4 regions of the Mesorhizobium sp. 2RAF21 genome follow, and region 1 is predicted to be linked to each of the others. Evidence: predicted binding sites of a transcription regulator. Region 1 holds the regulator's gene; each other region holds the start of a gene.
What was found. The regulator PhoB, encoded in region 1, activates phosphate uptake and scavenging genes when phosphate is short. The targets are predictions, from matches to a motif close to TGTCATNNANCTGTCAT.
Positions count from the first base shown of each region.

Region 1 (2,202 bases):
GCCGATTCCCATGCGCGTGCCATGCTTTGGACGCCAATAACGCCTCACGGCAATATTCCGTTCGCAGATATCCTCGAAGAGGCGTTCGGCATTCCTGTCATCGTCGAGAACGACTGCAACATGATGGCCGTTGCGTTGCGCTGGCGCGGTACCGACCGTTATCGTGACGACTTCATCGCCGTCCTGCTCTCGCACGGTATCGGCATGGGTATCGTGCTCAACGGCGAATTGTTCATCGGCACACATTCGTCCGGCGGCGAGTTCGGCCACATGATCCATCGCCCGAAAGGCGCGCTGTGCCGCTGCGGCCGGCACGGCTGCGTCGAGGCCTATGCCGGTAACTATGCGATCTGGCGAAGCGCCAATGGCATCGACGAAAACGCGGAACCGGCTGCCGACATCCCTGATAACGAGATGCAGGCGCTAGCTGATAAGGCACGCATGACAGCAGGCCCCGAACGCGACGCCTATCGATGCGCCGGTGAGGCGCTGGGCTACGGTCTGGGGTCCCTGTTTGCCGTCATCGACCCCGCCCCGGTGACGTTCGTCGGTATCGGCGCGACGGCCTTCGACCTGATCGAGCCGGCACTGCGGGAAGCGATTGCCCAGACCGCCGGCGGCCAGCATTCCGCTTCGATTTCCTTCGACACGGAGCCGAACGAGCAAATGCTGATCCGGGAAGGGTGCGCCATGCGCGCACTGACCTTCATCGACCAGGAAATCTTCGCACTGGGCGGTCCGATGGCAACCATGCCCCCGCCGCCACAAGGCGGCGAAGGCTAGGCTCAGTCCTCGCGGATAGCGTAACCGGATCCGCGGATGGTGCGGATGACATCCGGCATGCGACCGTTGTTGACCGCCTTGCGCAGCCGCCCGACATGCACATCCACCGTGCGTTCGTCGATGTAGATGGTCTCGCCCCACACATTGTCGAGCAACTGGCTGCGCGAGAAAACGCGACCGGGATGGCGCATCATGAATTCCAGCAGGCGGAATTCCGTCGGCCCGAGCCGGATTTCACTCTTCTTGCGGTAAACCCGGTGCGACTCGCGGTCGAGCACGATGTCGCCCACCTTGAGCACCGAGGATAGCACCTCAGGCTTGGCCCGGCGCAGCAACGCCTTCACCCGCGCCATGAACTCCGGCATCGAGAACGGCTTGACCAGATAATCGTCCGCTCCCGTGGAAAGCCCACGCACACGGTCGCTTTCCTCGCCTCGCGCCGTCAGCATGATGATCGGCAGACGTTCGGTTTCGGGGCGCATCCTGAGCCGACGACACAATTCGATACCGGATACGGCCGGAACCATCCAATCGAGCACCAGAAGATCTGGAACATTCTCTTGGAGCCGGATTTCCGCCTCGTCGCCTCTCGCCACCACCTCGACCTGGTAGCCCTCGGATTCCAGATTGTAGCGGAGGAGAACGCCCAACGGCTCCTCGTCCTCCACCACCATGACACGCGGCGCGATCATCTTGCCGTCGTCCTTTTGCTACGCGGCCGGGACGGCTGCGGCCGTCTCGTCGAACTTCGGCCGATTGGGCGGCAACTGCTCGCCCGTCAGCACGTAGTAGGCATTTTCGGCGATATTGGTGACGTGATCGCCGATGCGTTCCAGATTCTTGGCGCAGAACAGCAAATGCGTACACGGCGTGATGTTGCGCGGATCTTCCATCATGTAGGTCAGCAATTCGCGGAAGACGGAAGTGTATTTTACGTCGATCCGTTCATCGTCGGCCCTCAGCTGAGCAAGCCCCTGCGGATCAGCCGCCGCATATTTCTCGATCACCCCGTCGACCTGGACGAGTACGAGCTGCGCCATGGCATCGATGGAATGCGAAAATTCGCGCGGCGTCCCGCTCTGCCCGACCGCGCCAACCCGCTTGGCGATGTTCTTGGCAAGGTCGCCGATGCGTTCGAAATCGCCCGCCATGCGGATGGCGCCGATGACGGCACGAAGGTCCTGCGCCATCGGCTGCCGCTTGGCGATCAGCGTGATCGCACGGTTGTCCAGTTCGCGTTGGCGCGCATCCATGATGGCATCGTCGGACACGACGCGCTGCGCCAATCCATTGTCCGATTTCAGCAACGCCTTGGTCGAGCTCTCGACCATCGATCCCGCAAGGTCGCCCATATCGCGGACAAGCTTGCTGATCTGTCCGAGTTCCTCATCGAACGACGCGACGGTATGTTCACCCATG
Region 1 is NZ_JBFRGM010000013.1:73,330-75,531, forward strand. It holds gene AB4136_RS21610 (ROK family protein) at 1-783, shown strand, start outside; gene phoB (phosphate regulon transcriptional regulator PhoB) at 786-1,475, opposite strand; gene phoU (phosphate signaling complex protein PhoU) at 1,494-2,201, opposite strand.

Region 2 (2,202 bases), on a different contig from region 1:
CGCCCGGCCGGCTGATCCCGATCAGTATTTCTGCGGCACGTGCAGTTCCGGCGGCAGCACCGCGCGCTCATATTGCGGGTTGAAGACGCGCTCCGGCAGCGTGATGTCGTCGTGTGGCACGGCCTCGTAGGGCACCTGCTGCAGAAGATGGTCGATGCAGTTGAGGCGTGCCCGCTTCTTGTCGTTGCCTTCGACGATGAACCACGGCGCTTCCTTGATGTTGGTGCGCAGCAGCATCTCTTCCTTGGCCTTGGTGTACTGCTCCCAGCGCACGCGCGACTGCAGGTCCATCGGCGACAGCTTCCACTGCTTCATCGGATCGTGGATGCGCATGAGGAAGCGCATCTGCTGCTCCTCGTCGGTGATCGAGAACCAGTATTTGATCAGCGTGATGCCGGAACGCACCAGCATGCGCTCGAACTCCGGCACATCGTGGAAGAATTCCTCGACCTGCCCGGGCGTGGCGAAACCCATCACCCGCTCGACGCCGGAGCGGTTGTACCAGGAGCGGTCGAACAGCACGATCTCGCCACCGGCCGGCAGATGCGGCACGTAGCGCTGGAAATACCATTGCGAGCGCTCGCGCTCGGTCGGCGCCGGCAGCGCCACCACGCGGCAGATGCGCGGGTTGAGACGCTGGGTGATGCGCTTGATGACGCCGCCCTTGCCGGCGGAATCGCGCCCCTCGAACAACACCACCACCTTCGCCTTGGTGTGGGCGACCCAGGATTGCAGCTTGATCAGTTCCGACTGCAGCCTGAGCAGTTCGCGGAAATAGGTCATGCGGTCGACGGATGGCGGGTGCGACCGCTTGTAGATCTTGGCGATTTCCTCCGAAAGCGCCGGTTCCGACAGCTCCAGCTCATAGTCTTCGTCGAGCGTGTCGGCGAGTTCCGCCTCAAGCCAGTCTGTTGCGGGAGAATTGCGTTCCAGTTCGGTCATCATGTCGCTCCGCGTTGGCGCCGTGAGCCGACCAATATCCGCCCGCAATGACGGTTTTATTTCAGGGTATTCGGAGCAACGAAGTCGTTCTGAGGAAGAAGCCCCGTATTCACCGCCTCAAGCGGATATGAAGCGCCAGATCTTGTCGTCGGGCTCGATCTGGCCGCTCAGCACGAAATATTTGTAGAGCACGAGGAAGGACAGCGCCGTCTCGGTCGGTCCGTTCTGGAACTGGCGGCAATAGGCCTGGGCATTGCCAATGATGCGTTCGGCCTGTTCGGGATGACGCTCGAAGAAAGCGATCTTGTCGGAAAGGTCCGAAAAATCCGGCGCGAGCTCGACATAATGGACGTCGGGCTTCAGATGCCCCTCGCAGAACCAGATCTCGTTCGTCGGCTTCAGCATCAGGCACAGCGAATTCGAACTCATAATCCATTTCAGGTTCGTCGCCACGTCATAGCCTTCGAGCGAGACGATGTAGCGGTAGCGCTTCTGCTCCTCGACGCTCATGAACGGCCTGCGGTGGCGCTCCGGCGCGTGGGTGGCCGGCGAGCCTACATCGCAGAAGGGCAGCCCCTGGGCGGCGTCCAGGAAGGTCAGGCGGATCGGGTTGTTGAGATCGCCCCGCCACACGACCCGGGGCTGCTTGTCCGCGAACCGCAGCGGGTCCGCCGGCATCTGGAAATGGCGGAGCTTGTCCAGCTTGAACAGGACGGCATTGGCGTTGTCGGCGCCGACCGGCCGGTTCTTGACGATGGTAGGCACCGGCGGCAGGCCACGCACGTCGCCATATTCGACATCCAGCCGCAGCGCGCCATCGAAGTAACGCGCGAATTCCTTGAGGTCGTAATAGTACATCGTCGGGCGGAACGGCAACGTTGCCACCGATACCGCAGCCGCGCTCGGTGTGAAACGGTCTTGCAGCTTGTTGTAGTAGTTCAGCCGCTCGACGATCGAAGGTCCGGAGCGAACCGCTCGCGCCAGCCACTTGTCGAGCCGGCGGCGAAACAGCGCTGGCGGCGCACTGTCGCGAACAATATTACGAGCATAGTAGAAGACTTTCCCTGCCCGACGACGAAGATTACCCATCGATATTCCAATGCAAGCGGCCGCACCGGTTTTTATCGCCGGGACCACCGTTGCACCAGATAATCTCGGCGAAAAACAATCAAAGAATGTGACGAAACATTATTAAGAAACAACGCCAGTCAGCCAGCCCGGATGCGGGTTCTGTTCTAGGCCGCGACGACGGCGAAGCCC
Region 2 is NZ_JBFRGM010000004.1:349,521-351,722, reverse strand. It holds gene AB4136_RS09075 (alpha/beta hydrolase) at 1-15, shown strand, start outside; gene ppk2 (polyphosphate kinase 2) at 22-942, opposite strand; gene AB4136_RS09065 (glycosyl transferase family 90) at 1,060-2,031, opposite strand; gene AB4136_RS09060 (GntR family transcriptional regulator) at 2,178-2,202, opposite strand, start outside.
Region 2: ppk2 (polyphosphate kinase 2) is a predicted target of PhoB. The motif match lies at 990-1,006, and genes of this name have one in related genera.

Region 3 (2,202 bases), on a different contig from region 1:
ATTCGCTCATCACCATGATGATGTCGGGCTTGTCCTCGGGCACAACCGCGCCCACCTCGGGTCTGGCGATCGTCTCGATTGCCTTGTCTGAATAGCCCAGGGGAGCCACGACATGGGCCATAGGCACGTTGAGTGCGAAGGCCAGCGCGAAGCCGTTCGAATTGTAGTTTTCCTTCTGGTCCCACATCATCGGGATGATCTGCAGACGATCGCGCGTCCACGAGAAAGCGGCGTAGTCCATGATCGAAACGAAGAACGCCAACAGGGGAATAGCCACGGTGAGGCGGGCGAGACGGGCCTTGTAGCGCAATGTCGAGGTGCGGCGGCGCCAGCCGAGCCACAATGCGATGAGCAAGGCAATCGTCGCCAGGATGCCTGCGCCGAGCGCAACGCCTGTCCAAGGGCGTTCGCGCACCAGGAGCGGCATCAGTTCCACAATCTGCCGCGCGTAAAGAAAGTCCGTGGGATAGAGCGGATCGCCGAGATAGCGCGATTTCTGGTGGCCGATGAAAGCGAGCGCCAGCGTCACCGGCGCGAAGATCATCACGCCCTGGTAATTGCGTCCAAGCAGGGCATCGAGGCCGATGAGGATGAGGGTGAACAGAACGACCGTCGTCCAGCCGGGCTTGAATGGCTGCACGAAGAAGCCGAGTGTGCTGACGATGTCGCCGCGGAAGATGAGCTCAATGGCGAAAACCAGCACGGCCGACGCCACCAGGGTGACCAGGCAATACCGCATGGCACGCCTTTCTTCTCCCGGCTCGAAGCCGGGGAAGGCGCTGTCATACTTATGCTTCGGCGCAGTCATACCGCTCCCCGACAAACCTTTCGCCAATTCGTAGATCCCCACCTGCATTATGAATGCGTCATCAAACTGTCATTCAAATGTCACGGAAAGCTAGCGCCTGTGGCAAAATTTAGAAGAGCCAGCAAACGAATCGTGTTCGGTTTTTATCATGATTGATCGCTGCAAAACTGGCTGGCGCCGCTCCGCGTGTCTCGCCCGGCGGGCACGCTGGGCTCTTGACTTGTGGGCTGGGCTTGCGCACAGGCAGGCGTGATTAACCAGTTGGAGCTCTCTATGGCGGTGGCATTCACCTTTCCGGGGCAGGGCAGCCAGGCGGTCGGCATGGGCAAGGACCTTGCCGATGCATTCCCCGAAGCCCGGCGCGTCTTCGAAGAGGTCGATGAGGCCCTCGGTGAAAAACTGTCCTCCCTGATCTGGGAAGGACCCGAGGAGACACTGACTTTGACGGCCAATGCCCAGCCGGCCCTGATGGCCGTATCGCTTGCTGCCGTGCGCGCGCTGGAAGCCCGTGGCTTTTCGCTGAAAGATAAGGTCGCCTATGTCGCGGGTCATTCGCTGGGCGAATATTCCGCACTCGCCGCCGCTGGCTTTGTCTCTGTAGCCGATGCCGCCCGCCTGCTGCGCATTCGCGGCAACGCGATGCAGTCGGCCGTTCCGGTGGGCGAGGGCGCCATGGCTGCCATCATCGGCCTTGAACAGCCCGATGTCGAAGCTGCCTGTGCCGAGGCTGCAAAAGGATCGGTATGCCAGGTGGCGAACGACAATGGCGGCGGCCAGCTGGTGATTTCCGGCGCCAAGGCGGCAGTGGAACTGGCGGCCAGGCTTTGCACGGAAAAGGGCGCCAAGCGCGCGCTGATGCTCCAGGTGTCGGCTCCTTTCCATTCCGCGTTGATGGCACCTGCCGCCGAAGCCATGCGCGTGGCGCTGGCGGGAGTGGCAAAGAACGCCCCGGTCGTTCCCGTTGTCTCCAACGTCTCGGTGTCGCCGACGACGGACCCGGATACGATCGCCGCCCGTCTGGTCGAGCAGGTCACCGGCCGGGTGCGCTGGCGCGAAACGGTCGAATGGTTCGGCGCCAATGGCGTGACCACGCTTTATGAAGTTGGTGCCGGCAAGGTATTGTCCGGTCTGGCGCGGCGCATCAATCGCGATATCGCGACCGTTTCCGTTGGAACTCCGGCCGATATCGATGCCGCGCTCGCGGCGCTAGCTTAGAAAGCCTGATGACCCCACCCATATTAAGGGTGCGCTTGAGAGGGGACGAAACATGTTCGATCTGACTGGCCGCAAGGCGCTCGTCACCGGAGCCACAGGTGGCATTGGCGAGGCCATTGCGCGCCTGCTGCATAAGCAGGGCGCGGTTGTCGGCCTGCACGGCACGCGCGTCGAGAAAT
Region 3 is NZ_JBFRGM010000010.1:206,884-209,085, forward strand. It holds gene AB4136_RS18205 (LTA synthase family protein) at 1-808, opposite strand, end outside; gene fabD (ACP S-malonyltransferase) at 1,082-2,023, shown strand; gene fabG (3-oxoacyl-[acyl-carrier-protein] reductase) at 2,076-2,202, shown strand, end outside.
Region 3: AB4136_RS18205 (LTA synthase family protein) is a predicted target of PhoB. The motif match lies at 865-881, and genes of this name have one in related genera.

Region 4 (2,202 bases), on a different contig from region 1:
CTTGGCGATGCCGGGATAGGCGAGAACGGCATAACCTTCGTTGTACATCTCATTGGCCTCTTTCGAGACCGAGAAGTCGACCAGTTTCTTGGCCGCGTCGAGCTTGGCAGTGCCCGCGACGATGGCAGTGGCTTCAGCCTCCCAGCCTGAACCTTCTTCCGGGAAGATGATGTCGAGCGGCGCGCCCGCGGATTTGGCCTTCGCGCCCGGGAACTCAAACGAAACGCCGATAGCTGTCTCGCCGGCGCCGGCCATCTTGCACGGCTTGGACCCTGAATGCGTGTAAGCGGAAATGTTCTGGTGCAGGCCGTCCATGAAGGCCCAGGCGTCCTTCTCGCCGAACATCTGCAGCCAGGCCGAGACGTCGAGGAAACCGGTGCCCGAGGAATTCGGGTTCGGCATCACGACATGGCCCTTGTATTCGGGCTTGGTCAGATCCTTCCAGCTTTTCGGCGCGGCAATGCCGAGCTTCTTCGCCTCGAGGGTGTTGAAGCAGATGGCGGCGACATAGGCGTCCATGCCTGTCCACGACGGTGGATTGCTGTTGTCGACGAAGCGCTTGTCGAGTTTGTCGACGCCGGCAGGCGCATAGGCTTCCAGCATGCCTTCGCTTTTCAGCAACAGCAGCGACGTTGCCGCCAGCCCCCAGACGACGTCGGCCTGCGGATTGTCCTTCTCGGCAAGCAGCTTGGCGGTCATGACGCCGGTGGAGTCACGCACCCAATTGATCTTGATGTCCGGATAGGCCTTTTCGAAAGTCGCCTTGTAGCGATCGAGGTCGACGGCCTCGATCGCGGTATAGACCGTCAGATTGGTTTCGGCGATCGCCGTCGAGGCGGCAAAGGTCGCAGCAAGCGCTGCAAGCACGGATGCAATACGAGATTTCATGGCTTGGATTCCCCGTCTGGTGGCACATTCTTCGATGCATTGGGACGCCGATCCTGCGGCTGTGCCGGCCCAGAGAATGCCGGCACACGACGTCCATGAGCCACTCTAGATGAAGGGATTACGATAAGTGAAATCTATTTATTCTATGAAACAATAGGCTGGACTGATGTTTGTCACAGGGTTGTCATGGACGGCCGTGAGCACGTCGAAACCGGCTGCCGTTCCTGCTTTTTTCGGCTCAAAGACCGCTTGAAAATCGATCAGAAGCCGAAGAGCTCGGCGACGGTCTCCTCGCCAAGGGCAAAGCCCGTACTGGCGCCGGTGCCGCTGGTAACCATCACCAGCCTGACATCCTCATGCGGCGCATCGCGAAACGCCGCGTGGCTGGCGGAAGAGTAGGTTCCGGTCCAGCGTGCGGTCACCGCCGGCTGCACCTGCGGAAGCAGCCTGGCGAATTCGCGGAGGATCAACCGGTCGACCTCTTCCGACCCGAAGGGGTCGGGCGTGGCGCCATAGTGATGGGAATCGCCGATGACCAGCGAGCCATCGGCGCTCTGGGTGACGATCAGATGGACGCCGTTGGCGAGCTCCCCGGCCTGCTCGTTTTCCAGCCGGCGCCGGAGGGCTGCCGCCTCCGGCAGCGCCGCATAGCCTTCATAACGCAACAGGCTGAGATCGGAGACCAGAGCCGCGCCGAGCTGGAAGCCGGGATTGGCCAGGCGCAGCATCTGCAGCTTGCAGCGGCGCACGCCATATTGCCCGATGCGCTCCGGATAGAGGCTGATCAGATCGTCACCGGGACACACCACCACCCTGGCAGCGTGAACAAGTCCGGCACTTGTCACCACCGCGCCGGGCTCGATCGCGGTCACGGCTACGCCGAAGCGGAATTCGACACCGAGTTGCCCGGCCAGGAACGCGGTCAGTTTTGGCAACACATCGCGCGACTCCACGCGCAATTCATGCGGGCTGTAAAGGCCGCCGGCGATCTCCGCGCCACGCAAGGCAGGCAGCCGGGCGATGACGTCCGCCGGCGTCAGAAGCTCGCATTCGGCACCGTCCGCTGTTGCCGCGAAGGCCTCCAGCACGGAAAGCGCCTCGGCCCGGCGGGCGACGACCAGCTTGCCGCGATGCAGGACGTCGAGGCCGGCCTCGCCGGCAAGATCGAGCCAGATGGCACGAGTTCGTTCAGCGCGCGCGCGTGAAATGCCGGGCTCCTGCCCGCTGACCACAACCAGCCCGAAGTTGCGGATCGAGGCGCCGTTGGCTTGGGCATCCCTGTCGATGACCACCACACTGAGGCCACGCCGTGCC
Region 4 is NZ_JBFRGM010000003.1:140,602-142,803, reverse strand. It holds gene AB4136_RS05865 (putative 2-aminoethylphosphonate ABC transporter substrate-binding protein) at 1-888, opposite strand, end outside; gene AB4136_RS05860 (TIGR03364 family FAD-dependent oxidoreductase) at 1,149-2,202, opposite strand, start outside.
Region 4: AB4136_RS05865 (putative 2-aminoethylphosphonate ABC transporter substrate-binding protein) is a predicted target of PhoB. The motif match lies at 1,060-1,076, and genes of this name have one in related genera.